Regions from separate parts of the Aquitalea aquatilis genome, predicted to be linked through region 1. Evidence: predicted binding sites of a transcription regulator. Region 1 holds the regulator's gene; each other region holds the start of a gene.
What was found. The regulator FNR, encoded in region 1, switches genes on or off when oxygen is low (the NO sensors DNR and NnrR bind a similar motif). The targets are predictions, from matches to a motif close to TTGATNNNNATCAA.

Region 1 (10,772 bases):
GGGACAGCAAGGCTGGCTGCTGACCAGTCGTGGCAAGGGCGGAGGCCTGGCACTGGCCCAGCCACCGGAGCATTACCAGCTGGGTGGCATCATCCGCATTCTGGAGGGCAATACCGCCCTGATCGACTGTGCCACGCCCCCTTGCGCATTGCGCCAGGATTGCCGTCTCAAGTCGGCGCTGGATGTCGGCCTACAAGCCTTTTTCACCGTGCTGGATGGTTATACCCTGCGCGATATCGTCGCCAGCCCCACCGGCGAGGCGATTATCCGGCTGCATCGGCAGCAAAAACCCTTCCCCTTGCCGGACAACGCCACGGAAGGTTGATCCAAGCACGGCAAACTGTTGTAAAAAACCATCACTTTTCAAACAAAAAGCCCGCAGCAAGCGGGCTTTTTTTCGCGGTTTTTTTCAGGGTTTTCCCTTGGAAAAAACAGCACTGCGGGTGTCAAATCGTCTTGGAATAACGCGCCTTGGTTTCACGCTCGCGCAAGTGGCGGTCGAACAGCATGGCGATATTGCGGATCAGGAAGCGGCCTTTCGGCTCCACCATCAGGAAATCACCGTCAAAAGTCAGCAAGCCCAGCTTGTGATATTCGCGGATGGCCGGCAGTTCCTCAGCAAAATATTCAGCGAAATTGATGCCATGCACCTGCTCGATGGCCTCCACCGACAGCGAGAAGCGGCACATCAGCGCCTGGATGATGCCACGGCGCAGGATGTCGTCCTGATCCAGCACCATGCCGCGCATCACCGGCAAACGGCCCTCATCCAGCGCGGCGTAATAGCTGTCCAGGTCCTTCTCATTCTGGCTGTAACAGGGGCCGACCTTGCCGATGGACGAGACACCAAGACCGATCATGTCGCAGTCGGCATGGGTGGAATAGCCCTGGAAATTGCGCTGCAGGCGGGCCTGGCGCAAGGCGATGGCCAGGTCGTCTTCCGGCTTGGCAAAGTGGTCCATACCGATAAATACATAGCCGGCATCCGCCAGGCTTTTTACCGCATCCTGCAGGATATCCAGCTTGGTGCTGGCCGTCGGCAGATCCGCTTCGTTGATGCGCCGCTGCGGCATGAACACCGTGGGCAAATGAGCATAGTTGTACAGCGCCAGCCGGTCCGGACTGATGGCAATCACCTTGTCCAGCGTGGCTTTCAGCGATGCGCGCGTCTGCAGCGGCAGGCCGTAGATCAGGTCGACACTGACCGACTTGAAACCCGCTTCGCGGGCGGCATCGATCACTTCCAGCGTCTCGGCTTCGCTCTGCACGCGATTAACCGCCTGCTGCACCTGCGGGTCGAAATCCTGGATGCCCACGCTCATGCGGTTAAAGCCCAGACCTGCCAGATGGTGCACGGTCTCGCGACCCACCTTGCGCGGATCGATCTCGATGGAATATTCTCCCTCCGGCAAAAATTCGAAGTGAGTGCGCAGCATGCCCATCAGCCGGTCCAGCTGTTCATCGGACAGGAAGGTGGGCGTACCACCACCAAAATGCAGCTGGATCAGCTTTTCGCGACAGCCCAGTGAGGCGGCCACCAGCTTGATCTCTTTTTCCAGATAGTCGAGGTAGCGATCAGCGCGGCTTTTGTCTTTGGTGATGATCTTGTTGCAGCCGCAGTAGTAACATACCGTGTTGCAGAACGGTATATGAACGTACAATGATATTGCGTTCTGATGCATGCCAAGGTGGCGTTGCTTCAGCCAGTGTTTATAGTCCTTCTCGCCAAACGCCGGCGTAAAGCGGTCGGCCGTCGGGTAAGAAGTGTATCTTGGGCCAGAGCCATCAAGACGTTCGATCAACGCTCGGTCGAACTCACAGTGGGTGGGCGAAAACGGATGGGTGGTGTGCATGTCGTCGGGTATTGATAGTCAAACGTCAGGTGGACTGGTAAATTTGCGGAAAACGTGTGAATTCCGCTTTGACAAGGGTCAAGCTTCTTTACAGGGTTGTACAAAACACTCGATGTCTGACCAAAACCAACACACTATTCACGCACTGAAGGTGTCCTGCTCCAACTGCAGCCTGCGCGAACTCTGCCTGCCCATCGGGTTGAACCGCGACGAAATGACGCAGCTGGACGCCGTGATCCGTCAGAGCCGCCGCCTCAAGCGCGGCGAGTACCTGTTCCGCAGCGGCGAGGGCTTCAAGTCCCTGTTCGCAGTGCGTACTGGTTTCTTCAAAACCAGCGTCGCCAGCCAGGACGGTCGCGAACAGGTCACCGGCTTTTTGATGTCCGGCGAACTGATGGGCCTCGATGGCATTTCTTCCAATGTGCATGGCTGCGACGCCATCGCCCTGGAAGACAGCGAAGTCTGCGAGCTGCCCTTCAATCGCATGGAAAGCCTGGGGCGCGATATTCCCAGCCTGCAGCACCACTTTTTCCGGCTGATGAGCCGCGAAATCGTGCGCGATCAGAACGTCATGCTGCTCCTGGGCAATATGAAAGCGGAAGAACGCCTGGCGGCCTTCCTGCTCAACCTGTCGCAGCGTCTGTCCACACGCGGCTTTGCTGCCAATGACTTCATCCTACGCATGAGCCGTGAGGAAATCGGCAGCTTCCTCGGCCTGAAACTGGAAACGGTCAGCCGTACGCTGTCCAAGTTCCAGCAGCAGGGCTGGCTGAGTGTCGATCACAAGCACATCCAGCTGATCAAGGCCGACGCACTGAAAGACCTGATTGCCGGCTGCACCCACGCCAACGGCGTCTGAAGCAGCAGCCAACCAGAAACACCGCAGCCCTGCTTGCCGGCAGCCTGCGGTGTTTTTGCATCTTGCGCATTACTGGCACGGCCGACCATTCGTCTGAAGACCTAGTCCGGTCGGCTAAGCCGCCCGCCCTGCCCTACCAGCGCCCCACCAGCATGCCTGCGGCCAGCATCTCGCCCCGCTCCATGGCCTGCTCCCGATGCTGCGGCAATATCTCGCCCTGCGCCAGCAAGGGCGGCAAGACTTCCTTCCAGCCATAACCGCAGGCAATGCGGCGCATGGCCTGGATCGCTCCCAGACCATCCGTACCTGCCGACACCAGCATCAGATAGGGCAGACCCTCGGTCTTCCCCTGTGCCGGGTAATAGGTGCGATCAAAAAAATCCTTCACTTTACCCGCCATATAGCCAAAGTTCTCCGGCGTTGCCAGCACGATGGCATCAGCAGCCAGCAAATCATCCAGTCCTGCCTCCGCGGCTGGCAGGCGGCTGATGTGGAGTTCTGCGCACAGCGGCAACAGCGGCTGACAGAAGGCATCGATCAATTGCAAGGTGTGGCCAGTCTGGCTGGCGTAGATAATCAACAACCGTTTCATGGAGCGGGCCTGCCATCAATAGTGGCCAGCAAGGCCTGTAATCGGTCCTGCTGCGGCCAGCCCGGCGGCACCACAAAGCCGCGAGCCACTTCCTCCCAGTAACCATCCCCCACCGGCAGCAATTCGGCCACCAGCTGTGGTACCGCCGCCTGCAACAGCTCTTGGCGCAGGCTATCCTGCTCACGCACCATGCCCTGCTCTACCCGCGCCGGGGCCAGCCAGCCCAGCCGCGATAGCCATATCCAGCGCCCTCCGCTGGAAAAGCTTGGCCAGGGCTGCTGCAAAGGACTGATCCAGCCTTGCAGTTGCTCCGGCGCCAATGGCGCAGCCGGGACAGCTGGCGTACCGGCATAGAAGAACCAGCCGGCCAGCCGCGCGGCACTGGCACAGCCGGCAAAACCGGGCGGCAAGACACGGGCCGCCGCAGGATGACGGGCCAGTTGCAGTTGTTCCTGTAATTTGGCGGCCTTGAGCGGCCAGGCGTCGCGCAGGCTGGGACCGACCAGAGTGTCCGCGCCATGTCCCAGCTGCAGATAGAATTTGCTGGCGGTTTCCACGTGCAGTGGCACACCATCCAGCCGGATCAGGAAATCGAATTCGCCGATGGTGCGGCCACCGGCCTCACGCACCGGCACATTGGCCGCCACCAGTTCGATATGCGGAGCCAGCTGGAACCAGAAAGCCAGCAGGCGTTCGGCATAGTGGCCAAGCCGCTGGCAAGGCTGTTGCGCCAGCCAGTGTGAGAGCGGTGCCGGATTTTCCTCCAGCTCCGCCAGCAAGGCATGGCCCTGTGGGCCCAGCAACTGCGCGGGCGACAGATTGCGGCCACTATCCCAGGGCGCAGGAGAGGTCAGCAGAAAAGCCAGATCACGCAGCGCCGGCTGCGTGTAAGGGAGATGAAAGCCGCGCTCAGGCCTCGCCGTCGTGCTCATGGCCATCTGCCACGCGCTGGATCTGTTTCATCAGGCCACGCAGGATATCGACCTCGTCACGCAACATGCCGGAGCGATTGAATAGCGCACGCATGCGGCGCATCAGGCGTTCGCTGTTGCGGCGACGGTAATAGCCGATGGCACCCATGGTCTGGTCCAGATGCTGGCAGAAGCCTTCCACCTCGCCGAGGCTGGCGGTTTCGCTCTCCGGCCGCAGGTACTCCACATCGACCTCGGTATGGCTGAACAGCTCGTAGGTCATCACCTGCACTGCCATCGCCAGATTGAGCGAGAAGTAATCCGGATTACCCGGAATGGTCACCAGGCGGTTGCACTGTTCAACTTCCTCGATAGACAGACCGAAGGTTTCATTACCGAACACCAGCGCCACCTGTTCGCCGTCACGCGCCCGTGCCACCAGCTCCGGCGTGGTTTCACGCGGGGTGGACAGCGGGGTGGTCAGCTCGCGGCGGCGGCTGGTCAGTGCACAGGCCACGGTGACATCGCTCAGGGCCTCGGCCAGGCTGGACACCACGGTTGCACTCTCCAGCACATCCACCGCACCGGAAGCCAGGGCATTGGCTTCATCACTGGGAAACACCTTGGGCTCCACCAGATACAGCCGGGTCAGGCCCATGGTTTTCATGGCCCGGGCAGCCGAGCCGATATTGCCCGGATGGTTGGGCCGGGCCAACACCACACGAATGTTTTTCAGAAAATCAGGTACTTGGGGTTTATTCATCAGCGGTTTCACATTAAAATAGCGGGCATATCAAAAAGCCCGCGCACTCGCGTCGGCTTTTTTTGTTCCTTAACCCAGATTGTTACCGTCAGATGTCGAGCCGTGTTGGCTGACATCTGCTATCCGTTCTAGAGGCCGTCAATGCATCCGATGCTCAATATCGCGGTTAAAGCCGCTCGCCGTGCTGGCAGTGTTGTCCAGCGCGCGTCGCTTAACCTCGATACCATTCGCGTAGAAAAGAAAAAGCACAATGACTTTGTGACCGATGTGGACCGCGCTGCCGAGCAGGCCATCGTCGACATGATTCTTGAGGCGTACCCCAAGCACGCCATTCTAGCAGAAGAGTCCGGCGCGAAAGGCGTGGGCTCCTCCGAATTCGAGTGGATCATCGACCCCATCGACGGCACCACCAACTTCCTGCACGGCCATCAGCAATACGCCATTTCCATCGCCCTGGCACACAAGGGTCAGATACAGCAGGCCGTGGTGTACGACCCCAGCCGTAACGACCTGTTCACCGCCAGCCGTGGCGTGGGTGCCTTCCTGAATGACCGCCGTATCCGTGTGTCCAAGCGCTTCATGATGAATGAATGCGTGATCGCCACCGGCTTCCCGGTTTCCGACCAAAGCTATATCGACCAGTACCTGGGCATGCTCAAGGATGTGCTGGGCAAGACTGCCGGCGTCCGTCGCGAAGGCGCAGCCTCGCTCGACCTGTGTAATGTAGCCTGCGGCCGTGTTGATGGTTTCTGGGAACTGAACCTGAAGCCGTGGGACATCGCTGCCGGCAGCCTGATCGTGCAAGAGGCAGGTGGCATTGTGACCGACCTGACCGGCGAACAGGAATGGCTGGAATCCGGCGACATCGTGGCCGCCAACCCCAAGGTGCTGGCCCAGTTGCTGGCCACCATTGCGCCGCACCTGAACAAGTAATCAGGCAGTTGCACAGCATGACAACGGCAGCCCGCGGGCTGCCGTTTTTTATTGTCCGCTCGCCGGTCGCTATTCGTGCATCACCACCTCGACGGCTGGAGCAGCGGCAGCAGCCTGGCGCGGCTTGAGCAGCAGCAACAAGGGCAGCATGGCCAGAAAGCTGTAAGTAATCAGCCAGTACACATCGACAATCGACACCATCAGCGCCTGACGCTGCAACTCGGCCGCCAACTGCACGGCGGCAGTGCTGTCCAAGCTGGTTTTGCCCATGCGCGCCAGATAGTCGCTCAGCCACGGGTTATACAGATTGAACTGCCCCACCATGGCATTCCAGGCCGACTGCTCACCGCGCGAATAGGCCGTGCTGACAATGGCAATGCCCACCGAGGAACCCATGGTGCGCAACAGGCTGAACAGCCCCGCAGCCTCGGCCGACAAGCGTGCCGGCAAGGTGGACATGGCCATGGCCGATAGCGGCACATAGATCATGCCCAGGCCAAAGCCTTGCAGCAGCACCGGCCAGGCAAACCAGAATGGGCTGGTATCCAGATTGTAGTGAGTACAGACCCAGGTGCCGCAGGCACCGATCAGCAAACCGCTGCCAATCAGATAGCGTGAATCCACCCTGCCGATCAGCCGGCCCACGATCATCATGCTGACCAGACTGGCGATGCCGCGCGGCGCCATGATCAGGCCGGTATCCATGGTGGGATAGTGAAACAGCCCTTCCAGCATGATGGGCTGGATCACCATGGCCCCGTACATGGACAGGCCCAGCGCGGCGATGACGATGCTGGCCGCGACAAAGTTGCGGTCCTTGAACATGTGCAGGTCGAATAGCGGGTGCGCCTCGCTGGACAGCCCACGCCAGATGAAGCCCACCGCGCCCACTATCGCCAGCAAGGCTGCGGTGACAATACCGCCACTGGAGAACCAGTCATCGCCGTTACCCCGGTCCAGCACATACTGGATGCCGCCAATGGCCAGCGAAATCATCATCAGGCCCAGCCAGTCTATGCCACGCTCACGCCGTGGCGTATCCGGCACCTGCCGCGCCAGCAACAAGGACAGCAGCCCCACCGGCAGATTGATGAAGAAGGTCCAGCGCCAGTCGAACATATCGGTCAGCCAGCCGCCCAGCGTTGGCCCGGCAATCGGCCCCACCATCACCCCCATACCCCAGATCGCCATGGCCTTGCCGCGCTGTTCGCGCGGGTAATTGTCTACCATGATCGCTTGCGACAAGGGCACCAGTGCTGCACCAAACACCCCTTGCAGCAGGCGAAAGGCCACCAGTTGCCCCAGGTTCAGCGCCACGCCACACAGCATGGAGGCCAGCACAAAACCGCTGATCGACAATAGCAAATAGCGCCGCCGGCCCAGCCGGTCGGTCAGAAAGCCGGTAAGCGGCATGCAGATGGCGGAAGCCACCAGATAGCTGGTCAGCACCCAGCTGATCTGGTCCGATGTCGCCCCCAGCTCGCCCTGCATCTGCGGCAGGGCGACGTTGACGATGGTGGTATCCAGCACCTGCATCACCGTGGCGGCCATCACCGCCACCGTCACCAAGAGCCGCTTGCTCACGCAGCCGTTTCCTGTGCCTGTTCGGCAGCATGGCGGATTTGTGCCAGCACCTTGATGCAGGTTTGCAATTCCTGCGGGTCCAGCCCATCCAGCAATTCGGCCTTGAGCGCATCAGCCACCTGCAGCAGCTCACCGGACAGCTGCTGCGCCTTGGGCGTCAGGCAAATCCGCTTGGCGCGACGGTCCTGCTCATCCTGCTGGCGGACAATCCAGCCATCGGCCTGCAACACGTCAAGCAATCGCACCAGCGAGGCCGGTTCGATGCCAACACGGGCCGCCAGCTCGTTCTGCAGCAAGGGCTCGCCCGCCCGCCCCAGCTTGAGCAGTACCTGCCAGGTGGCCTGGGAAAAACCATAAGGCCGCAGCCGCTGGTCCAGCAGCGCCCGCCAGGCCTTGGGTACCGCACCCAGCAACTCGGCCACTTCCTGATGCGACTGACTCATGCTCTGCTCCATCAAATAATTAGTCAGCTAATTATATTGACGCAAATAATAAGCAGCAATCGACTTTCCCAGGCCAACCCGCAGGCGGACAAAGCGGCATGCGGCCTTGGCAAGATGACAGGCATCATTGTCCATCTGCTATCCTGACAGTTGAATCAGCTCGCGGAGCCCTGCATGTCCTCTCATTTCCTGCGCATGGCCCTTGGCCTCCTGCTCTGCCTGCCGCCACTGGTGCAGGCCGCAGGCCCGGATTGCAGCCGCAGTTACACCCTGGCACTGCACGAGCACGGCTTGCTGTATAACGCCAGCAGCCGCAGCGGCATCGACAAGGACGTGGCCGACGAACTGATACGCCGCAGCGGCTGCCACGTGGAGATCAGCCTGCTGCCACGCTCACGCATCTGGAAACTGCTGGAAACCGGCAACCTGGACTTCAGCCTGTCCGGCATCACCAACGATGAACGAGAAAAGTTTGCAGCTTTTGCCTGGTATTTCGCCGACAAATACAGCCTGATCGTGCGCAAGGATGCCGCCGTGCAGAATCTGGCCGATTTTCAAACCCGCAACGACCTCAAACTGGGGGGGATTCTCAGCTTTCGCTACAGTGACACCATCAACCAGCTGGTAGACTCGCTCGATCATGAGGGGCGGCTGATCGGCAGCTACGACTACGATGCCCTGTACCAGAACCTGCGGCAGGGACGCACGCAGGCCATCATCATCGAGCCGTTTGATTATTCTGATCTGGACAAATACCAGGTGAGCAAGCTGGTGCGCATCATGGAAACCAACGACCAGCCCACCCCGCACGGGCTGATCATGTCGCGCAAGACCATTTCGCCGGAACAACAGGAACGCTGGCGCGAAATCATCAACAGCATGCGCCGCGATGGCAGCATGCTGAAGATATTCCGCAAGTATTTCAGCCGCGACGAAGCGCAGCAGATGATGAATTTCTGATCAGCCAGCGGGCTTCACTTGGTGGCCGCCAGCAGGTCCAGCCGGTCGGTACAGACGCTGTCCACGCCCCAGGCCATGATTTCACGCGCACGGGCCACCTCGTTCACCGTGTAGCACAGCAACTGGTAACCGGCAGCCTTGATGGCGATGGCCTGCTCCCGTGTCAGGGTGCTGTGATCGCAATGCAGGGCGATGCAGTCCATCTCCTGCAACATGGCCTGCCAGTTGGCCGGCACCTCCTCCACCAGCCAGGCGCGTGGCAGAGCCGGTACCGCATGCTGCGCAGCGCGCAAGGCATCAGCGCTGAACGATGACAATAGCGGCGGCACCGCTGCACCAGCCCACAAGCGTGCGGCCTCCTGCGCAACCAGCCGGCCGGTTTCTTCCTCGCGCCCGGGGCAGGGTTTGATTTCCACGTTCAGCAACATGCCCTGCGCCTGACAATACGCTGCCACATTGGCGAACGTGGGCAGTGCCTCTCCGGCAAAAGCCGCACCTTTCCATGCACCGGCATCAAGCTGCGCCAGGCTGGCCATGTCCAGCTCGGCAGCCAGGCCATGACCATTGCTGGTGCGGTCGACCGTATCGTCATGCAACAGGAAGCAGACATTGTCCGCCGACAGCTTCACATCGCATTCGGCAGCACGGTAGCCATAGGCAATGCCAGCACGAAAACCGGCCAGGGTATTTTCCGGGGCCATGGCCCCACCTCCCCGGTGTGCCACCACGGCAGGATAAGGCCAGGGGCTTGGCAGCTGCAGCTGGGACATCGATTCTCTCCATCAAGACGCTTGTAATAGTTGGACAGGCAGCGTTGGCCCGCGCCGATATGGCCTGACATAAACACGGCAGGCAGCAGATCACACCACCGCAGCATGCGCCATCTTGCATTAAAGCGGCAAAAAGCGCGCATTATCCGTCGCCGATGTGACGCATGCATGACAAAATCCGACCTGCACGGCAAGTCGGGTCTTAACACATGAGTCGGTGCCCATACAGGCGCTTACTGGTAGCTCAGGCTATCAGCCTTGCCCCAGAACACCCGGTAGGCAAAGGCGGTATAAGCGATGATGCAAGGCAGCACCAGCAAGGCACCCCACAGGATGATCCACAAGGCCTCCGGATCGCTGGCGGCCTGCCAGATATCCATGCGCCCGATCACCACCTGCGGAAACACACTATAGGCCAGCCCCCAGAACGCCAGCAGCACAATGCCCACCGTGGCCGCAAAGGGCAGCCAGCAGTAGCGATCATTGCCAACAGCCTGGCGGCGCGCCAGCCGTGGCAGGATGATCAGCTGCAGGGCAAACAAGGCGACGGTTCCCAGCGGCAAGGGCAGCAGCAGGAATAACTGCGGCAGGGCAAACCATTTGGCGGCAATCGCCGGATTCACCAGCGGCGTCACCCCCGACACCAGCAACACCGCCAGGGCAGCGCCCGCCACACTATGGCGCGCCCAGCCTATGGCCTGAGCCTGCAAGCGGCCATCGGTTTTCATGATCAGCCAGCATGCCCCCAGCAAGGCGTAGGCCGCGGTCAGCCCGGCACCCACCAGCAAGGCAAACAGCCAGGGCAGCACGCCCTCGGCAAAACCGGTCAGGTAACGCCCCAGCATTACCCCCTGCGCCAGCGCCGCCAGCAGCGAGCCCAAGGCAAAGATGGCATTCCACCATGGGCGGTGCGGGTCACGCGCCTTGACGCGAAAGTCGAAAGCCACCCCACGCAGGATCAAGCCCACCAGCATCAGCAGTACCGGCACATACAGCGCACCAAACACCACGCCATGCGCCATGGGGAAGGCCACCAGCAACAGGCCCGCTCCCAGCACCAGCCAGGTTTCGTTGGCATCCCAGAACGGTCCGATGCTAGCCACC
Region 2 (10,772 bases), 1.2 Mb from region 1:
GCTGCATCAACTGCATCCTGCATGGTGGCACCCGGCATCAGTACGCCGAACTCTTCGCCGCCCAGCCGGGCCGGCAACTCGCCCTTGCGCTGGAATGACTCCCGCAGCACATGGGCCACGCGCTTGAGTACCACATCGCCGGCATAGTGACCGTACTGGTCGTTGTAAAGCTTGAAGTGGTCAATATCCAGCAGGACAAAGGCCAGCGGCTGCTGGGCATTACGCTGGCGCTCGATGGCCGGGATGAAGACTTCGTCAAAATGACGGCGGTTGGCCAGCTGGGTCAGCCCGTCGGTGGTGGCCAGCGTCTGCAGGCTGGCCTGGCGCGCGATGAAGCGGGTCAGGCCGGATAGCAGCAGCACCAGCATGGTACTGGCCGGGGCGAACCAGATATGGCCCTGGTTCAGCAGCAGCATGGATCCGGCAGCCACCAGCAGCGCGGCGGCAGGATAGGCCATCAGCACCGTACGCTGCCGGCCCCATGGTGCCAGCAGGTAGTCCAGCACCACGATCAGCAGCAGGGTCAGCAAGGCCTGACGTATCAGGCTGAGTGGCCGGACCAGGCTGCCATCCTGCAGGCCGCGCAGCAGATAGGCATTGATCACCACGCCGGGCATGCCGGCGGAATTGGCGGAAATCGGCGTGGTGTGCATATCGCCCAGCCCGGCCGCAGTGACCCCGATCAGCACGATGCGGTCGCGGAACGTTTCGCGTCCGGCATTGGACAGGGCGTCGATATACGATATGCGCTCGAAGGGTTCGGCACCGTTGCCAAAGGGCACCAGTACTTCGTCGTCGCGCACCCATGATTCGTCGCTGGCATGGAAGGGCCGTTTCAGCGCCGGGGCGGGCAGGCCTTGCGCGACCTCCTGCACTGCCTTGGCAAAGCCGGGAAAGTCCGGCGTGCCAAGACCGGCCATCAAATAGGTGCGGCGGATGACGCCGTCGTTGTCGCGCTCGAAGTCGGTGTGTCCCAGCCGGTTGGAGGCCGCTGCCAGCAGCGGTATCGGCCTGGTTTCGGTGAGGCTGTCGCCGGCGCTTTCCGGAAACACCGGGCTGACGACCTTGCCATTGCGTTGGATCGCGGCAGCCAGTGACTGATCGGGTTTGTTGCTGGCCAGGGTGCTTTCCGCCAGGGCAATGTCGAGGCCGACGGCTTTGGCGTATTGCAGCTGGTCTATCAGGCGGGCGTGCAATTCGCGAGGCCAGGGCCAGCTGCCCATCTCGGCCAGGCTGCGGTTGTCCACTTCGATCAGGATGGGATCGTCGGCACTCTTGTGCAGCACGTGCCGGCTGAGGGACGCGTCATAAAACCAGTAATCCAGCCGCTGCACGGCACCAGTCAGGGCCAGCAGCAGGCCGAGCAGGCCCGCCAGCAGGGGAAGCAGTTGGTATGACCGGTGTTTTATCGGTGATGGCATGCGCTTATTTTATGCGATTGCTCATTGGATGTTGATTTTTTCAATCGCTTCCACCGCGTGATATCCATCATCTCCATTGACTTCGAGTTGGGCAAAGTACTGGCCGCGTGGCAGTTTGTCCAGCAACCAGGCCGGTTGCGGCTGGGTATCGCGGTAGCTGATATTGCGCATGGCCGGATTATCCGCCAGCTTCAGCGTGTAGCGTGCACCGCTTACTGGGTAATGCCGCCCCAGCAAGGCGGGCGTGTTGTTGCCGATGCTGGAGAACAGGCCTTTGACCACGACCTGCTGGGCGTCGCTGTACGGGCCGGGCTGACCCTTGCCATCCAGCCGGGCCACGCGCCAGAACCACTGGCCCTTGTCCGGCAGTTGCAAGGTGATGTCGCCGTCCTGCAGTGTGAGATTCTGGCTGATGGTGGCAAAGTCGCTGCTGCGGGACAGTTGCAGTTGCAATGGCTGCTGCGGGCTGGCCAGTAGCTTCAGCGGCAGCGACTGGCTGCGGATTTCCTGCGGGCCGTCCGTGCCAAACAGCAGGGGCGGCGGCGGGAAGGCGTTCAGGATAAAGGTTTTGCTGCTGTCGTAGCCTTCCAGTCCGCGCTGGTTGCGCGCCCGTGCCGATAGCAGGTATTCGCCATTGGCCGGCAGTGCCGGGAACAGCTGCGGTGCTGCAACCGTGCGCTCAGTCAGCAGGCGGCCATGCTCACCAGGCCCGCGCAGCTTGATGCGGTAGGCCACGGCCTGTTGGTCGCCGGTCCATTTGAGCAGGGGCGGGTTGAAGCTGCTGGCTGCGGGCAGCAGGTCCAGGTCGGGCGCGGCGGGCAGGGCTTCCGGTGCGCTGGGCTTGCCCGAGCCGGTGGCCAGCGTGCCAAAGCCGGCCGGAACATCAACCTGGCCCTTGCTCTTGCTGCTGACGCTGACCTTGCCGCGCAGCACTTCGGTCAGCGTGGAATTGCCGGACTCGGTATTGACGCGGAATTCGGTGCCGCGCACGGTGGTGACGGCCGATGGCGTGCGAATCTGGTAGCGGTTGGGCATCAGGATGTTGGGAATCACCGAGCTGCCGGCATTACCCTTGTCCAGCTTGATTTCGGTTTTGGCCGAACCGGTGCTGGGATAGTAGATTTCGTTTTGCAGCTGGGCGCTGGAGTTGGCGTTCAGCAGCAGGGTGGAGCCGTCTTCGAAGCGCAGCTTGAGCATGGCGTCGTTGCCGGTCTGGAACTGCACACCCTTGGGATAGCGCGTTTCCTTGTTGATGGGCAGCGGTTTGCCCTTGGCATCGTGCGCTGTCACCTCGCCGGAAAACTCTTCGATCTGCGCACTGGACGGATGCTGCCGTACCCAGGGATAGGGCACTTTGATACGGCTGCCCGGTGTCAGGCGGTAGGGATCGGCGATGTGGTTGAGGCTTTGCAGGCGCGGAACATAGGCGGGTGAAGACAGGTGCTGGTCAGCAAACGACCACAGCGAATCCCCCGGCTTGACCTGGTATTCCCAGGTGGCAGAGTCGATGCCTGGGCCGGCAAACAGGGTGTTGCTTAGAAAAATCAGGCTTAAAGCCGAGATAAGTCGCATAAACAAACGGGCAGAGGAATGGGCGCAATGTACGCAGACTATCTGAATAGTATGCTGCTGGCCGAGGATTACAAGCCATAGCGGTTTTGCCGGGGCATTAAATAGCGATTGCTTGATAAAAATCAGGCCGACCTGTTAGGGCCGGCCTGCAATGCTCTGCAATGGATGGAGCAGATGAGGAAATGGTCAGACTCAGCTGGTACGCAGGCGCTCGCTGCGGCCGCGCAGCCATTCCAGCGTCAGCAGCAGCAGGATGGAGAAGCCGATCAGCAGGGTAGCCGCCGCTGCAATGGTGGGGCTGAGGTTTTCGCGGATGCCGCTGAACATCTGCCGTGGCAGGGTGGCTTGTTCCGGACCGGCCAGGAACAGGGTCACCACCACTTCGTCAAACGAGGTGGCAAAGGCAAACAGCGCGCCGGAAATCACCCCCGGTGCGATCAGCGGCAAGGTGATGCGGAAGAAGGTGGTGATGGGCGATGCACCCAGATTGGCCGCAGCGCGGGTCAGGTTGTGGTTGTAGCCTTGCAGGGTGGCCGTCACGGTAATGATGACAAAGGGCACACCCAGCGCTGCATGTTCCAGGATCAGCGTGGTATAGCTGTTGTCCATGCCCAGCGGGGCAAAGAACAGGTAGCTGGCCACACCGACGATCACCACCGGCACCACCATGGGCGAGATCAGCAGGAACATGATGATGCCCTTGCCACGGAATTCACCACGGGTGAGGCCGATGGACGCCAGCGTACCCAGTACCATGGCCAGCACGGTGGCGGCCGGGGCCACGATCATGCTGTTCTGCAGCGAGCGGATCCATTCCGGTGCGCTGAACAGGTCCTGATACCAGCGGAAGGAGAAGCCGGTCAGCGGGTACACCAGGAAAGAGCCTTCGTTGAAGGACAGCGGGATGATGACCAGCACCGGCATGATCAGGAAGAGCAAGGTCAGGCCGCTGGTGATGCGCAGTACGTAGTGCCACACCTTTTCGATGGGCGACATGGTCGGGTTCAGCATGTTTTATGTCTCCGGGAAAGGGTGAGGATCAGCCCAGGCGCAGGCTCTTGGCGCCCACCAGCCAGTTGTAAACGATGTACAGGATCATGGTGGCTGCCAGCAGCAGGCCGCCCAGTGCGGTTGCCATGCCCCAGTTGATCGAGGTGTTGGTGTAGAAGGCCACGAAGTAGCTCACCATCTGGTCGTTCGGGCTGCCCAGCAAGGCCGGGGTGATGTAGTAGCCGATGGACAGGATGAACACCAGCAAGGCCCCGGCGCTGATGCCGGCCACGGTCTGCGGGAAGTACACGCGCCAGAAGCTGGCAAACGGGTGACAGCCCAGCGAGATGGCGGCTTTCATATAGCTGGGGGAGATGCCTTTCATCACGCTGTAGATGGGCAGGATCATGAAGGGCAGCAGGATGTGCACCATGGAGATGTACACGCCGGTGCGGTTGAACACCAGTTGCAGCGGATGATCGATGAGGCCCAGCCATTCCAGGGTGGAGTTGATCAGACCGCCCGATTGCAGCAGCACGATCCAGGCGGCAACGCGTACCAGGACCGAGGTCCAGAACGGCAGCAATACCAGAATCATCAGCAGGTTGCTGGTGCGGGTGGGCAGGTTGACCAGCAGATAGGCCAGCGGGTAAGCCAGGGCCAGCGCGATGGCGGTGACCACCAGGCTCATCCAGAAAGTACGGGTGAAGATGTCCAGGTAAATGGCCTGATCCGGCGAGGAGCGGCTGATTTCACCTAGATCGTCGATACGGTGGTCCATCGATGCCAGCAGGTAGAACGGGGTCTGGCTGCTGGTGTTGCGGCGGATGGCCTGCCAGTAGGCGGGGTCACCCCAGCGCTCGTCCAGATTGGTCAGCGCTTCCTTGTAGGATTTGGGGGCCGGGTCCATCGGCAGGGCGCGGGCAGTCTTGTTGAGCAGGCTGCGGTAGCCGGCCACTTCCATGTTCAGGCGCTTGCCCAGGTCACCCAGCTTCTGGTTGTCGTGTGCTTGCTGGATATCCTGTGCGGCAGCGGCATAAACGGTTTCCGGTGGCAGGGCGCGGCCGCTCCAGCCGGAGATGGCCTTGACCGTGTGCGGCATGGCATCAACCACTTCCGGGTTGTTGACGCTCTTGAATAGCAGGCTGGTAATGGGTAGCACAAACACCAGCAGGATAAACAGTACCAGCGGCAGGATCAGCAGCTGGGACTTGAATTTGTTCATGCGCTCGGCGCGGGCCAGTTTCTGTTTCAGAGAACGGCCGGCCTCCGGCAGGGTGGCTGCGATAGCGGTGGTGGGTGCAGAGGAAGCGGTCATTCTTCCGGCTCCGGATCAGGTAAGGGGTAAAACCCCCTGGGGATGAACCCCAAAAACCGGTTCAGAGTCTCGCGAGCTAGAGCGAGGCAAGGCGAAAACGGCTAAGGAAGCGCAGTTTACATGCAGTAAATGAGCATTCCGCAGGCGTTTTTAACGCAGCATCGCCGAAGCGCAGCAGACTATGAATGATTTTTAAGGGGGTGGGTCTGCTGCCGGCATCAGTACCGGCAGCAGTCATGCGTGTTACAGCTGCTTATTTGGCAGCCCAGGCGTTGAAGCGTTGTTCCAGCGATTCGCCGAAGTCAGCCCAGAAAGCCACATCCACGGCTACGCCGCTCTTGATGTTCTGCGGGGCGGTCGGCAGATCAGCCACCAGTTTCGGGTCCAGCAGCGGTACGGCTTTCTTGTTGGTCGGGCCGTAGGCGATATTCTGCGAGTACACCTTCTGGTTTTCCGGCTTGCTGGCGAAGGCGATGAACTTCAGTGCAGCGTCCTTGTTCGGCGAGCCCTTCGGGATAGCCCAGGAGTCGAAGTCATACATGCCACCGGCCCAGACGATCTTCAGGTTCTTGCCTTCCTTCTGGGTGTTGGCGATACGGCCGTTGTAGGCCGAGCTCATCACCACGTCGCCGGATACCAGATACTGCGGCGGCTGTGCACCGGCTTCCCACCACTGGATGTTCGGCTTCAACTGGTCCAGCTTCTTGAAGGCGCGGTCCACACCAGCCGGGGTGGCCAGTACCTTGTACACGTCTTTCGGCGCTACGCCGTCAGCCATCAGTGCTACTTCCAGGGTGTACTTGGCACCCTTGCGCATGCCGCGCTTGCCCGGGAATTTCTTCACATCCCAGAAATCCTTCCAGCCGCTCGGGCCAACTTTCAGCTTGTCGGCGTTGTAGGCCAGCACGGTGGACCATACAAAGATGCCCACGCCGCAGGACTGGGCTGCGCCCGATACGAAGTCGGCCTTGTTGCCGATCTTGCTGTAGTCCAGCTTTTCGAACATGCCTTCATCGCAACCGCGAGCCAGCTCCGGGGATTCCACTTCCAGCACGTCCCAGGACACGCTCTTGGTGTCGACCATGGCCTTGACCTTGGCCATTTCGCCGTTGTATTCGCCGCCCACTACCTTGACGCCGGTAGCCTTGGTGAAGGGAGCGTAGTAAGCCTTTTCCTGGGCCGCCTTGTTGGCACCGCCAAAGGAAATCACGGTCAAGTCACCGGCCAGGGTAGTCTGAGCACAGCAAGCGGCAACCACGGCCAGCGAAAGAGCTTTCATGCATTTCTTCATTTGATAGATCTCCATATTGTTTTGAGACTACAGCTACTACACGCTACTCACTTGCACGCACTCACTCGGCCAGTTCGACGGGATCGAGCGCTCTTACGTGTTCTACATTCCAGCCCAGCGAAATCACGTCGCCCACTGCCAGCTTGGGGTCGAGTGTGGCGATTGGCTGTTTGACGATGAAACTGGAGTTGCCACAGGCTTCCATGCGGATGCGCACGTGGTCGCCCAGGTAGATGAATTCGCGCACGCGGCCGGAGAAGCGGTTCTGCTCCTGTGCCACATTCAGATTGATACGTTCCGGGCGGATGGACAGCGATACCGGCTGGCCGGGGGCCGCGTCATGCACGGCCATGGCCTCCACGCGCTCGCCGTTTTCCAGGCCCACGGTACAGCGCTCGCCATCGCGGCTGAGCAGCTTGCCGTGCAGGCGGTTGTTTTCACCGATGAAGTTGGCAACAAAGGTATTGCGCGGATGCTCGTACAGGCCTTGCGGGCTGTCGATCTGCTGGATTTCACCCTGATGGAACACCGCCACGCGGTCGGACATGGTCAGCGCTTCGCTCTGGTCGTGGGTCACGTACACCACGGTCACGCCCAGGCGTTCGTGCAGATGCTTGATTTCCATCTGCATGTGTTCGCGCAGCTGCTTGTCCAGTGCGCCCAGCGGTTCGTCCATCAGTACCAGTTGCGGTTCGAACACCAGCGCACGGGCCAGGGCCACACGCTGTTGCTGTCCGCCGGACATCTGGCCGGGGTAGCGGTTGGCAAACTTGTCCAGCTGCACCATGGACAGGGCGCGTTTCACCCGTTCGGTGACATCGGTCTTGTCCATGCCGCGCACTTTCAGCGGGAAGGCCAGGTTCTCGGCCACGGTCATGTGCGGAAACAGCGCGTAGTTCTGGAACACCATGCCGATGTCGCGCTTGTGCGGCGGTACGCGGTTGAGCGAACGCTCGCCCAGCATGATCTCGCCGGCGGTCGGGGTTTCGAAGCCGGCCAGCATCATCAGGCTGGTGGTCTTGCCGGAGCCGGACGGACCCAGCAGGGTAAGGAATTCGCCCTTGCGGATGTCCAGATTGAGATCCTTCACGATCAGGGTCTCGCCGTCGTAGCTCTTTTGTACGTTCTTGAAGCGGACCAGGATGTCGCTTGCGTTCGTTTCAGCCATGACCACTCCTGTTTAAATGGTGATGACTGAATTGTAAAAAGTGGATGACAGCAGGGGTATCGGGAGGCTGCGGATTTTTCTGTCAGGAAAAATGCTGTAGTCCTGTAGGGCAATCCCTACACGACAGCGGCATGCAAAGCGGGCGGCCGCCTGGTCTGTCTGGCCGGCTGAGGCGGCACTTGATCCGTATCAAGCCTTTTTCAGCTGTGACTTTTGCAAGCCTGAAATCAATATATAGTGTTTGAAAAATTTAAGGCACTACATATTGTTATGAAAAAACCTGTTCTGGTCAGTCCGGTTGCCACGCTGGACGAATACCTCAGCCGCGCCGACTGGCGCGTATCTGCCAATGCCAACCAGGGCTACAGCCTGGGTGGGATGATCCTGAATGCTGCCGGCAAGCTGACTGCCAACTACTGGCTGGATGGCATCTACCCGGCAGCCGTCGCCACCGCCCACCGCGAGGCAGATTTTCACCTGCACGATCTGGATGTGCTGGCCGGCTACTGCGCCGGCTGGTCGCTGCGCCAGTTGCTGCACGAGGGCTTTAATGGCGTGCCAGGCCGGGTAGAGGCGGCGCCGCCGCGTCATCTGAGTTCGGCACTGGGGCAGATGGTGAATTTTCTGGGCACCCTGCAAAACGAATGGGCCGGGGCGCAGGCGTTTTCCAGTGTGGATACCTACCTGGCCCCCTTCATCCGGCGCGATGGCCTGAGCGATGAGCAGGTGGAGCAGGCGCTGCAGGAGTTTGTCTACAACCTCAACGTGCCATCGCGCTGGGGTACGCAGACGCCGTTTACCAATCTCACCTTCGACTGGAGCTGCCCGGCCGACCTGGCTGGCCAGATTCCGCTGATTGCCGGCGAGGAAATGCCGTTCTGCTATGGCGACTGCCAGCCGGAAATGGACCAGATCAACCGCGCCTTCCTGCGGGTGATGGCCAGTGGCGACGCCCATGGCCGGGCTTTTACCTTTCCCATTCCCACCTACAACATCACCCCGGATTTCGACTGGGACAGCCCGAATGCCGAGCTACTGTTTGCGCTGACCGCCCGTTACGGCCTGCCGTATTTCCAGAATTTTCTCAATTCCGATCTGGAGCCGCAGATGGTGCGCTCCATGTGCTGCCGGCTGCAGCTGGACTTGCGCGAACTGCTCAAGCGCGGCAATGGACTGTTCGGCAGCGCCGAGCAAACCGGTTCGCTCGGCGTGGTCACGCTTAATTGTGCACGGCTGGGCTATCGCTTCCGCGGCGACTGGGCCGGCCTGCTGGCCGAAACCGACCGCCTGCTGGCCCTGGCTTGCGACAGCCTGGAAATCAAGCGCCAGCGGGTACAGGGCTGGATGGATGACGGGCTGTATCCCTACACCAAGCGTTATCTGGGCACCTTGCGCAATCACTTCTCCACCATCGGCGTAAACGGCATCAACGAACTGGTGCGCAATTACACCGGCGATGCCGAGGATATTGCCAGTGCTGCCGGCCAGCAACTGGCGCTGGATCTGCTCGACCACATCCGCGCCCGTATGGTGCAGATGCAGGAAGACACCGGCCATCTGTACAACCTGGAAGCCACCCCGGCCGAAGGCACCACCTACCGCTTTGCCCGTGAAGACCGCAAGCGCTACCCGGACATCCTGCAGGCAGGGCCAGCCGACAAGCCGTACTACACCAATTCCAGCCAACTGCCGGCCGGGCATACCGACGACCCCTTCGCCGCGCTCAGCCATCAGGAACCGCTGCAACGCCGCTACACCGGCGGCACCGTGCTGCACCTGTACATGACCGAAGCCATCAGTTCCACTGCCGCCTGCAAGCAGCTGGTGCGCCGTTCGCTGCAGCGCTTCCGTCTGCCCTATATCACGGTCACGCCCACCTTCTCGGTGTGCCCGCAGCACGGCTATCTGCATGGCCATCACGAATTCTGCCCCAAGTGCGATGCCGAGCTGCTGGCCCGCTCCCGCTCCACGGCAGCCACCGTGCCTTGCTGCTGAAAAGCTTGGCGCGGCTAACAAAAAGCCTGCTGCTGCGTTGCGCCGCCTTGCCGTACGGCATGTACTGTCTGCGGCGGCGCGCCTTGCCCCAGGGACGCTACGCCATTTTGTTAGCCGCGCCTGATTCCCAACCCTCACAGGAGAACAACATGTCCCATCAAACCGAAATCAAACAGGCAGAACAGCTGGACCCGGCCCTGCGTACCCGCTGCGAAGTCTGGACCCGCGTCATGGGTTATTTCCGCCCGGTCTCTGCCTTTAATGTGGGTAAGCAGGGCGAGTTTGCCGAGCGCCTGCATTTTGATGAACAGCATCTGCATCGCTGAGTCGCGCAGCCCGGCCAGCCCGGTGCTGCTGCCGCTGGCCGGGATCGAGCCGTTTTCCAGCTGCGACTGGCCGGGGCGGCTGGTGGCCACGGTGTTTGTGGCGGGTTGCCCCTGGCGCTGCGGCTATTGTCACAATGCCGCGCTGCAGGCACGCAGCGCCGGTGTGCTGGACTGGCCGGCGGTTCGTGCTGTGCTGGCGCAACGGGTGGGCTTTCTGGATGGCGTGGTGTTTTCCGGCGGCGAACCCACGCTGGCCCCGCAGCTGGCCGAGTGGATGCAGGACGCCCGCCAACTAGGCATGGCCATCGGCCTGCACACTGCCGGCATTTACCCGCAGCGGCTGGCAGCCGTGGCCGGACTGGTGGACTGGATCGGCTTTGATATCAAGGCCGCACCCGGCGGGGTGGATGTGGTGAGCGGCGTCTCCGGCAGCGAGGCGCGGATGTGGCAGGCGCTGGATATCGCACTGGCGATGGTGTCGGACAGCGGTGCCGCGCTGGAATGCCGCACCACGCTGGACCCGCGCGTGATGACGGCAGACAGCCTGTTTCAGCTGGCGGACACCCTGCAGGCCAAAGGCGTGACGCATGCCGCCTTACAGCAGGGCCGGGATGGCAAGGGCCAGCCCTTGTTTGATGCTGCACAGTGGCCGGGGAGGGCGGTGCTGGATTACTGGCAGCAATCCTTTACG
Region 3 (10,772 bases), 1.3 Mb from region 1:
CTGACATCCGCACCAGCCTGAGTACGCAGCAATGCCAAAATATCCGGCACAGTACGCCCCATCGGCCCTTCGGTCGCCAGTTGCTGCAAGAACAGCTCCGGGCTTGGCCCCAGCGGCACTGTTCCCCAGCTGGGGCGAAAGCCGAATACATTATTGAAAGCCGCCGGATTACGCAGCGAACCCATCATGTCGCTGCCATCGGCCACCGGTAGCATGCGCAGGGCCAGGGCTACGGCGGCACCGCCCGAGCTGCCACCAGCACACAGCTCTGGCTGATAGGCATTGGCGGTGGCGCCGAAGACCGCGTTATAGGTATGTGAACCGGCACCGAATTCCGGGGTATTGCTTTTACCAATGAAGATGGCCCCCGCTTCCCGCATGCGCTCCACCATGATGCCGTCACTGGCTGGCTGATGCTGGCGGTACAGGCTTGAGCCCATGGTCGTCGGGATGCCGCGCGTGGCAGAGAGATCCTTGATCGCCTGTGGCATGCCATGCAGCCAGCCACGGGATTCTCCACGAGCCAGCTCGGTATCGCATTGCGCGGCCTGCTGCAGCAGTGAGGCCTCATCCTGCAGCGACACCAGCGCATTCACCTGCTGGTTGACCCGGTCGATATGCTGCAGATAGCTGCGCATCACTTCGACACAAGACAGCTGCCGCTGGTGGATCGCCTGCGACAGGGGAAGCGCATCCAGCGCCACGATGGGATCAAGAGCTGAAATAGGCTGAGTCATAGTGATTTCCCGGATGCAGCATTGGAAGTGGCCAGCGAGGCCGGCACGATTTCAGTCGTCGCCGGGCGGCCACGAGGCAGAAAATAACAGGCAATCACGCCCAGTGCGGTAGAGAGCAAAAGATAGTAAACCGGCGCAATCGGCGAGCCCGTGCTACCGGCCAGCCAGGTGACGATGAAGGGGGCGAAACCGCCGAAAATCATGACGGCCAGATTGTAGCCAATGGAAACGCCGGTAGAGCGCACCCGTACCGGGAACAGCTCAGATACCGCTGTTGGTGCTGGTCCGAAAGCCAGCCCCAGCAGCGTGCAGAACAATAGCTGCACCACCAGCAGCCGGCCCATGCTCGGCGCGTCGGCCAGCCAGGCAAAGCCGGGATAGACCATGAGCAAGAAAATGAAATAGGGCCATAACAGCAAGGGGCGTCGGCCTATCCGGTCGGACCAGGCCCCGGAAAAGGGAATCAGGATGGTCATCCAGGCCACGGCCAGCATCTGGATGGCAAAGGCCTGATCCAGCGGCAAGCCAAACTGGCGATGCACATAGCCCGGCATATTCACCAGCAGGACATAAAACCCTGCCGTACCGGGAATGGTCAGGCCGATGGTCAGCAGAATATTGCGCCGGTTCTGTTGCAGTTGCCCACCCAGACCGGGCGCAGTCGCCTGCGGCTGGCTGGCTTCGAGGAAGGCCTCGGTTTCGTCCATGTGGCGGCGCACCCACCAACCTACCGGGGCAATCAACAAACCGATCAGAAACGGAAGCCGCCAGCCCCAGCTCTCCAGCTGGCCCTGATCCAGATTATGTGTAATCAGCGCGCCCATGCCGGCACCGCCCAGAATGGCCAGCATCTGTCCCACCAACTGCCAGGAACCGTACAGGCCGCGCTGATCAGCGGGTGCCGCTTCCACCAGAAAGGCCGTGGCACTGGCATATTCGCCACCGGTTGCAAAACCTTGCAGCAGCCGCGCCAGCACGATCAGCAACGGGGCTGCCATGCCGATGGCCGCATAGGGTGGCGCGCAGGCAATCAGCAAGGACACCAGGGCCATGATGGCCATGATCAACTGCATGGCCGCCTTGCGGCCCTTACGGTCGGCATAGATGCCCAGCAGCACACCACCCACAGGCCGCATGAAGAAGCCGACCCCAAAAGTGGCTGTCGCCATCAGCAAAGAAATGAATTCATTGCCGTCGGCCGGGAAAAACAGCTTGGAAATAATGCTGGTCATGAAGCCGTAGACGATGAAGTCGTACCACTCCAGCGTATTGCCCACGACCGCCGCAATAATCTGCCGCCGCCGGGAAATCGATTTGTCAGGCGTCATGCCTTGCCACCTCTAGCTGCCAGATAGGATTAGCCCAATCGTGTCGCTGGCAGCACACCGGGCCTGCCATGCGGACGAAACAGAGGTGCAAGGTAGGTCGGCTACCATGCTGGCAGCTACTGTCCGCTTTGGCAGCACACTGGCATAGAGATCAGCCCGACCCAGAACACAGCAAATTGGCCTGCAGCAAATAAGGAATGAGTAAAGCGGAAAGCCAGACAATTGAACACTAGGCTGCCATGGCTATGGCCACGTCAGTTCTGGATCAGTCGACTGATGGATGATCGGCGGATTTGCTGATAAGCAAGTTTGCGCTGCAAAAACACCGAATCGTTAGCGCCGATTCAGGGATTGGCGAAGCTGACCTTATTTTTGGCCCGCTCTCGAAAAGCCAGATACATGGGGAATGACACCGCCAAGCCAATCGAAAAACAGAGAAATATATAAGCCCATGGCCACTTAAGCTGTGATTGACGTGAATCGCTGATTACCCAAGCGGAAAATGCAATGGCTGACAGATAGACATCAATGGTGATAGCTGTTGTGAGCGGATTGGCAAAGGCGGCAACAAAGAACTCGGCAGGCCCCAGACCACCACCCTGCATCAGGTACTGCAGGTTGTAGTACCAAGTAATTACGAAACCAATGATGGCTAGAGCAAAGAATGCCAAGGCAGTATGGTCTTTCTTCAAGCTCATTAATCACCTCCTGTAGGGGATATGCGAATGTCTAGTCTAGAGCGGACAGTGCACTGAGATTTACCAGTTCAGTGAACTACAGGCCTCATGAGGCATCTGGACGAAAGCCAAACTGGCGAGCAAGGTAAAGAGAAGAGGACCGTAGCGCTACTGTCTATTCAGGCTACATACCCACATATTGTGGCTGGAACCCATAAGTCACATGGCATAAAAAGCCACGACAACGCCTCTCTTACAAAACTAGAGCAAAAACATATCTGGTGATATGAACTTCAAAACGAACATCGAAACAGGATTGCGCCATGCTCCTAGCTGCATTCTGCGCTATCCGGTTATCGACAAAACCGATATCAATCTTGTGGGCCGCGAGAGGCGTGCTTGCGCTTTTCCTTTTCGCTCATCATGGCTTCGCGGGCAGCAGCTTTCTGTGCGGCCAGCTCCTTGGCACGCTTTTCCCACACGATCCATTCCTGCGGACGCTCCAGGGTAATACGGCCGGTATTGCCATCGCGAAAATCGGTGAGCACGATTTCAGCAGCTTTCTGGATATTGACGCGACCACCACCGAGCATGGCACCACGCTTGCGGCCTATCATTTCCAACACCTGCCAGTCTTGCAGGCCGTCCACCTCGTCCAGGCGATAGCGGGCAGTCAGCTGTGGCACGTAGTGTTGCAGCAGGTATTTGAGCAGCTCCAGCGAGACTTCTTCCTCGTCCATGGCATTGCGACCGACGGCACCGCTGGCGGCCAGATTATAGCCACCCTCTTCCACTTCGATCTTGGGCCACAGCATGCCGGGCGTATCGTAAAGCTCAACATCATCGTCCAGGATGATGCGCTGCTCGTTCTTGGTTACCCCTGGCATATTGCCGGTCTTGGCGATCTTGCGGCTGCTCATGCTGTTGATCAGCGTGGATTTGCCCACGTTGGGAATACCACAGATCAGCACGCGCAACGGCTTGTCCAGGCCGCCGCGATTGGGGGCCAGTTCGCGGCAGGCTGCCACCAGCTTTTGCGATGGCGCGCGCTCTCCGGCATCCAGGCCAATGGCCTGGGTCTGCTTTTTGGCGCGATACCAGTCCAGCCACTGCGTGGTGATGGCCGGATCAGCCAGATCCTGCTTGTTGAGTATCATCAGGCGCGGCTTGCCTTTGGCCATGCGCGCCAGCATCGGATTGGCGCTGGACGCCGGCAAGCGCGCATCCAGCATTTCGATGACCACATCGATGTCTTTCAGGCGCTCCATGACATCTTTGCGCGCCTTGTTCATGTGGCCGGGAAACCATTGAATTGCCATGCTTTTAACGCTTTCTTAACGGGTCCAGTAAATAACTCAGTCCATTGTGGTCGATCTCCTGCATCAATTGCAGCAGGCGGCCAATCTCGCTCTTGGGAAAACCCTCGCGGGCAAACCAGTTGAGATAGTTGCCGGGCAAGTCGCAAAGCAGGGTGCCCTGGTGTTTGCCAAAAGGCATGGTCGTGCTGACCAGCCGTTGCAGATCTTCTTGTTGCATGATTTCACATCGGACTGAAGGTTGCGCATTGTGCCAAAGCCGGAGCCATTACGCCACAGCCTTGTTTTGTCGGGGTTTTGTTCTGCTATGGTAGAACTTGACCTACGACAAGTGACGTTGTCATTTTGCTATCGGCCAAGCGCACCGGCAGCTAGCATGGTGGCGCTTCGTCTGGGGTGACAATCCGCCTTGCGCACCAGCCAGACCTAGTCAGTTTAGTGATAGCGACGCAGGCCCTGCAGCACAAAAACCGTGTCAGCACACGGTTTTTCATTGGGACGGATTACGTTCCGGCAACCGGCTCAGGGCCTCTTGGGGCAGCCGGCAACGGTTGCCCGTCTTTTTATCCAGCCTTACAGCGGCAGCGGCTTGCCGTCATTGAAAGCCAGAAAACCACGCAGCACGCGGTACAGGCACCACAGCCAGGTCAGGCCCAGAATGGCAAAACCGACCAATATCCATACCAGCGCATAGCCCAGCACCGTGCCGAGCAGCCCCAGCCAGAAGGTCTTGATCTGCCAGCGGAAGTGGCTTTCATACCAGCTACCACGGCTATCATCCAGCTTGAGATAGTTGATGATCACGCCGACCAGCATGGGTACGCCGGTAAACAGGCTCAAGCCCTGCAGGATATACACCACCAGGGTCAGATTATTCAGTTTGCGCTCATCATCACGCGTTTGCAGTTGCATAACATTCCCGCTTATCGGTGTATCAGCCGCGGCGTGCTACCTGCAGGCCGTGCCAGAAGGGTTGCAGCCGCTGACGACATTGCTGCGCCACCAGGCGCGAGGCCATCAGCATGGATTGCATGCCATGCACCGTGCCCAGCATGCCGCTCTGCCGCTGTCGGCTCCAACCACGCAGTACGCCGGGTTCGGCCTCAGGTGCGGTCAGCAGCACGGGGGCTGCCGGCGACAGTGTAAGCTGCAACTGTTCCGACAGCAGCTTGAGGCGGCGGTTCGCTTCATCCAGCTGAGTCAGTTCGGGCAAGGTCACGGCAACATGGCTGAGTTCGAGCACGACAATGCGGGCCGCCAGCCAGTCCGTCGCATCGGCAAAGCGTTCGGGCGAACAGCGGTGGTGCCGGCGCGTGGAAGCCAGCAGCATGGCAAAGGCACGAATGTCCGGCAGCAGCGATTCCAGCAGCGGCGTGGCCGCTGTCTGGTCTTGCTGCAGGTAGCGATACAGGCTGTCCGCTTGTGGTGCGACAGCGTTGGCCAAGGCCTCGCCATCGGTCAACAGGGTTACGGACCATGCAGCACCGTCCAGCGCCAGACTGGCGCTTTCTCGGGCTATCTGCCTTGCATCACTGACTTCATTCATGACCTGCATCTCCAGTCGGGCTTGCCTGGGTGGGTCCGGAGCTGATTTGTCTGCTGAAAAAACAAATGCCGCCGGAGTGACCGCGGCGGCATTTATCGGGTTTGTTCGTTCTCTTGTACTTTTTCTTAGTCCAGAGACGCCCCTTGGAGCCGCCGTGAGCTGCGGTACCAATAAAAATAGGCGTTAAAGACTGCGGAGAAAGTAATCATGCTGACCATCCTGCCAACAAGGCCTGCTACCTGTCAAGGTAGACAGGTAAAAAACATTGCATTGCACAAAAAAGCCCGGCGATATGCCGGGCTTTTGCAACAAGCAGCGACAAGGGCCGCTTACATATTGGGATAGTTGGGGCCGCCGCTGCCTTCTGGCGTACACCAGTTGATATTCTGGCTGGGATCCTTGATATCACAGGTCTTGCAGTGCACGCAGTTTTGCGCGTTGATCTGCAAGCGCGGGCTGCCCTCGTCCTGGCCGACGATTTCATACACACCAGCCGGGCAATAACGTTGCTCCGGCGCATCGTACTTGGCCAGATTCAGGCTGATCGGTACAGCAGCATCTTTCAGCTTGAGATGGGGTGGCTGGTCTTCGCTGTGATTGGTGTTGGAAATGAACACCGAGGACAGACGGTCGAAGGTCAGTACGCCATCCGGCTTCGGATAGTCGATACGGTTGCACTGGCTGGCAGGCAGCAGTGTTGCGTGGTCGGCATGCTTGTGTCGCAGCGTCCACGGTGCCTTGCCACGGAACAGGAAGGTGTCGATGGCCGAATAGATCATCGCCGGCCACAGGCCCCAGCGGAAGGACGGGCGGATATTGCGCACCTGGTGCAGCTCTTCGCGCAGCCAGCTTTGCTTGAAGCAGGCGGAATAGCCGACGGCTTCCTGTCCCTGTGCTTCCGGATTTGCCTGCAGCAGTTCGAATACCGCATCGGCAGCCAGCATGGCCGACTTCATTGCGGTATGGGTACCCTTGATCTTGGGCACATTGAGGAAGCCGGCGGTATCACCGATCAGCGCGCCCCCCGGGAAGGTCAGCTTGGGCAGACTCTGGATGCCGCCTTCGGACAAGGCACGTGCGCCATAGGACAGGCGACGGCCGCCTTCGAACACACCCTTGATGGCCGGATGGGTCTTGAAGCGCTGGAATTCCTCGAACGGTGACAGGTAGGGATTGCTGTAATCCAGACCGACCACATAGCCCACCACCACCTGGTTGTCTTCCAGGTGGTACATGAAGGAACCGCCATAGGTGGCGGTGTCCACCGGCCAGCCCACGGTATGGGTGATGGTGCCCGGCTTATGGTTTTCCGGTTTCACTTCCCACAGTTCCTTGATGCCGATGCCGTAGGTTTGCGGGTCGGCACCATCACGCAGCGCAAAGCGCTCGAACAGCATCTTGGTCAGCGAACCGCGACAGCCTTCGGCAAACAGGGTTTGCTTGGCCCACAGCTCCATACCCGGCTCACCCGGCTCATCGCCCAGTTTGCCGGTACCCATGGCACCAGTCGCCACGCCCTTGACCGAGCCATCGGCGTGATACAGCACTTCGGCAGCGGCAAAGCCAGGGTAGATTTCCACGCCCAGCGCTTCGGCCTGCTCACCCAGCCAGCGGCAGAAATTGCCCAGGCTGACAATGTAGTTGCCGTGATTGTGCATCTGCGGCGGGGTCGGCAGCTGGATGGACTCGGTTTCCGTCAGGTAGAGGAAACGGTCGGACAGTGCCGGGATATTCAGCGGCGCGCCCTTTTCTTTCCAGTCCGGTATCAGTTCAGCCAGTGCGCCGGTTTCAATCACGGCGCCCGACAGGATATGCGCCCCGATTTCCGAGCCCTTTTCCAGCAGACAGACACTGATTTCCTGGCCCTTGGCCTCGGCCACTTGCTTCAGGCGAATCGCGGCAGACAGCCCGGCAGGGCCGCCGCCGACGATTACTACGTCGTATTCCATATAATCGCGTTGCACCACATCTCCTTTGCGCCCGGTGGGCTGTCCTTATTGGCTGGCAGTCATCATGCAATGAAGCGGCCTCGCTCGTCAAAATCAAACAAGCGTTTAAACGGTGCCTTGCTCACGCAGTGTGGCAATCCTGGCAGCGTCGTAGCCCAGCGCGCGCAGTACGTCGTCGGTATGTTCACCCAGTTTGGGAGGGGCCTGATTGTACTCGACTGGCGTGCCGGAAAGTTTGATCGGACACCCTACCAGGGGCACATTTTGCCCTACGCTGTCCTGCAAGTGTATTTCCATGCCGCGGTGCTGAATCTGCGGGTCGCGGAAGGCTTCGTCCACCGTATTGATCGGCCCACAAGGCACACCGGCTTCATCCAGCAGCTTCAGCCATTGGTCACGGCCTTTTGCCATGAAGGCCTCGGCCAGTAGCGGCACCACACTGTCACGATGCTTGACCCGCTGCGGATTGCTGGTAAAGCGTTCGTCGTCCGCCAAGGCAGACAGACCAATCACCTGGCACACCGCACGAAACTGCTTGTCGTTGCCGCAAGCCAGGATGAAATGTCCATCGGCACAGGCAAACACCTGATAGGGCACGATATTGGCGTGGGCATTACCCAGCCGTGGCGGAACTTGCTGGCCGATCAGCCAGTTCATATTGATATTGGCCAGCGAGGCCAGCGCGCAGTCAAACAAGGCCATGTCGATGTATTGACCCTTGCCACTGCTCTGGCGCGCGATGATGGCCGCCAGAATGGCATTGCTGGCATAGATGCCGGTAAACAGATCGGTCACGGCCACACCTACCTTGTGCGGCTCGCCATCGGCCGGCCCGGTGATGCTCATCAGGCCGGACATGCCCTGCACGATGTAGTCGTAGCCCGGCAGTTCGGCATAAGGGCCATCCTGGCCAAAACCAGTAATCGAGCAATACACCAGCCGCGGGTTGAGCTGGCTGAGGCTGGCGTAATCCAGCCCGTATTTTTTCAGCCCACCCACCTTGTAGTTTTCAATCACCACGTCGGCATCGCGTGCCAGCGCACGGACAATCTCCTGCCCTTCCGGCTTGGTGATGTCCACCGTCACCGAGCGCTTGCCGCGGTTGGCGCACAGAAAGTAGGCCGCCGTGCCATCCGGCAGGCTGGGTGGTGCCCACTGCCGGGTATCGTCACCGGCCCCGGGCCGCTCGACCTTGAGCACTTCGGCACCCAGGTCAGCCAGCAACTGGCCCGCCCAGGGGCCGGCCAGTACACGGGATAGATCCAGAACCTTGATGCCTGCGAGTGCGCCCGCCATATTGTTCTCCTGATGCGTTTGATGGCCGCTTAGACAGCCGCCGGATGGACAGAGTGATGCCGCCGCCACGGCAGCCGCATTACGCTGTGCACCAAAAAAAGGGCCCGGTACTCACCGGGCCTCACAAGGACAGACAGGAACCAACAACAGGGGCAGGTGGAGCCATACCCCCGCTGTGCTATCAGGCAAATGCCTGAATACCGGTCTGGGCTCGGCCCAGAATCAGGGCATGCACATCATGCGTACCCTCATAAGTGTTGACGGCTTCCAGGTTCATCACATGGCGGATGACGTGGAACTCGTCGGCAATGCCATTGCCACCGTGCATATCGCGAGCGATACGGGCGATGTCCAACGACTTGCCGCAATTGTTGCGCTTGATCAGCGAGATCATTTCCGGCGCGGCCTTACCTTCGTCCAGCAGACGGCCAACACGGATAGCTGCCTGCAGGCCCAGGGCGATTTCAGTCTGCATATTGGCCAGTTTCAGCTGGATCAGCTGGGTGGCGGCCAGCGGGCGGCCAAACTGCTTGCGGTCCAGCGTGTATTGACGGGCAGCATGCCAGCAGAACTCGGCAGCCCCCATGGCGCCCCAAGCGATGCCGAAGCGGGCCTTGTTCAGGCAGCCGAACGGGCCTTTCAGACCCTTCACACCCGGCAGGATGGCATCTTCCGGCACCAGCACTTCGTCCATGACGATTTCGCCGGTAATGGAGGCACGCAGGCTGAACTTGCCATGAATCTTCGGTGCCGACAGGCCCTTCATACCTTTATCCAGCACGAAACCGCGAATCTCGCCTTCATCATCCTTGGCCCACACCACGAACACATCGGCTACCGGGCTATTGGTAATCCACATCTTGCTACCGGACAGCACATAGCCGCCGTCTACCTTGCGGGCGCGGGTTTTCATGCCGGCCGGGTCGGAACCGGCATCCGGCTCGGTCAGGCCGAAACAGCCCACCCATTCACCAGTGGCCAGCTTGGGCAGGTATTTGTCTTTCTGTGCTTCCGAGCCGTAGGCCCAGATCGGATGCATCACCAGGCTGGACTGCACGCTCATGGCCGAGCGGTAGCCGGAATCGACGCGCTCTACTTCGCGAGCCACCAGGCCGTAAGCGACGTGGCTGAGGCCGGCACAGCCGTAGCCGTCGATGGTGCAGCCCAGCAGGCCCAGCTCGCCCATCTCGCTCATGATTTCGCGATCGAAGCGTTCTTCACGATTGGCCGTCAGCACGCGCGGCATCAGGCGATCCTGGCAATAGGCTTCTGCGGTCTGCTGGACCAGACGTTCTTCTTCGGTCAGCTGATCGGCCAGCAGGAAGGGATCTTCCCAGGCAAAGGGTGCGCGGCTGTTGGATGCGGCCATCGAGAGTTCTCCTTGGGTTTGCTTGTTCCGCATTGCGGAATTACGTTTTACATTGCAGAATAGACTAACAACTCCAAATTCGGCTGTAAAGCGTTTTGTTTGATCCTGACCGCAAGCAGGCTATGCTTGCCGCTCGCGCCGCAACGCCAGGCTGGAAAATCCAGGCCATCAATATAGAAATGAGGAAAGCAATGCAGGAAGAGGATGACAAGGACCGGCTATTCGTCACCGCGCTGGCACGTGGTCTGCAGGTGTTGGCGGCTTTCCGCCCCGGCGAATCGGCGCTGTCCAACCTGGAAATCGCCAAGCGTACCGGCCTGCCCAAATCCACCGTGTCACGCCTGACTTACACCCTGACCAAGCTGGGTCATTTGTCGCAGGATGAACACAGCGGCTTTTACCGCCTGGGTGTGGCACTGCTGGCGCTGGGCTCGGTGGTGCTGGCCAGCTATGACATCCGCCAGGTTGCCGGCCCGCTGATGCGCGAATTTGCCCTGGAAAACAATGTGTCGATCAGCCTGGCCATGCGCGATGGCACGGATATGGTGTATCTG

Region 2: a site for FNR is predicted at 7,940-7,953, ahead of FAZ30_RS16680 (ribonucleoside triphosphate reductase). Genes of this name have one in related genera too.
Region 3: a site for FNR is predicted at 4,376-4,389, ahead of FAZ30_RS07975 (DUF3820 family protein). Genes of this name have one in related genera too.

Annotation. Positions count from the first base shown of each region.
Region 1 covers NZ_CP039731.1:418,593-429,364, forward strand. The annotation lists gene FAZ30_RS01980 (RrF2 family transcriptional regulator) at 1-325, shown strand, start outside; gene hemN (oxygen-independent coproporphyrinogen III oxidase) at 447-1,853, opposite strand; gene fnr (fumarate/nitrate reduction transcriptional regulator Fnr) at 1,966-2,712, shown strand; gene FAZ30_RS01995 (flavodoxin family protein) at 2,846-3,304, opposite strand; gene FAZ30_RS02000 (DUF1853 family protein) at 3,301-4,236, opposite strand; gene FAZ30_RS02005 (RNA methyltransferase) at 4,214-4,978, opposite strand; gene FAZ30_RS02010 (inositol monophosphatase family protein) at 5,120-5,911, shown strand; gene FAZ30_RS02015 (DHA2 family efflux MFS transporter permease subunit) at 5,981-7,495, opposite strand; gene FAZ30_RS02020 (MarR family winged helix-turn-helix transcriptional regulator) at 7,492-7,938, opposite strand; gene FAZ30_RS02025 (substrate-binding periplasmic protein) at 8,113-8,898, shown strand; gene ugpQ (glycerophosphodiester phosphodiesterase) at 8,913-9,668, opposite strand; gene FAZ30_RS02035 (cytochrome d ubiquinol oxidase subunit II) at 9,902-10,772, opposite strand, start outside.
Region 2 covers NZ_CP039731.1:3,569,275-3,580,046, reverse strand. The annotation lists gene FAZ30_RS16710 (CHASE2 domain-containing protein) at 1-1,421, opposite strand, end outside; gene FAZ30_RS16705 (FecR family protein) at 1,443-2,993, opposite strand; gene FAZ30_RS16700 (ABC transporter permease) at 3,186-4,004, opposite strand; gene FAZ30_RS16695 (ABC transporter permease) at 4,033-5,301, opposite strand; gene FAZ30_RS16690 (polyamine ABC transporter substrate-binding protein) at 5,555-6,580, opposite strand; gene FAZ30_RS16685 (ABC transporter ATP-binding protein) at 6,654-7,760, opposite strand; gene FAZ30_RS16680 (ribonucleoside triphosphate reductase) at 7,998-9,755, shown strand; gene nrdD (anaerobic ribonucleoside-triphosphate reductase) at 9,905-10,081, shown strand; gene FAZ30_RS16670 (anaerobic ribonucleoside-triphosphate reductase activating protein) at 10,059-10,772, shown strand, end outside.
Region 3 covers NZ_CP039731.1:1,706,151-1,716,922, reverse strand. The annotation lists gene FAZ30_RS07995 (amidase) at 1-737, opposite strand, end outside; gene FAZ30_RS07990 (MFS transporter) at 734-2,065, opposite strand; gene FAZ30_RS07985 (DUF2834 domain-containing protein) at 2,410-2,763, opposite strand; gene ylqF (ribosome biogenesis GTPase YlqF) at 3,114-4,061, opposite strand; gene FAZ30_RS07975 (DUF3820 family protein) at 4,066-4,278, opposite strand; gene FAZ30_RS07970 (DUF4870 family protein) at 4,632-4,970, opposite strand; gene FAZ30_RS07965 (hypothetical protein) at 4,993-5,604, opposite strand; gene FAZ30_RS07960 (electron transfer flavoprotein-ubiquinone oxidoreductase) at 5,934-7,553, opposite strand; gene FAZ30_RS07955 (CaiB/BaiF CoA transferase family protein) at 7,659-8,849, opposite strand; gene FAZ30_RS07950 (acyl-CoA dehydrogenase) at 9,031-10,218, opposite strand; gene FAZ30_RS07945 (IclR family transcriptional regulator) at 10,410-10,772, shown strand, end outside.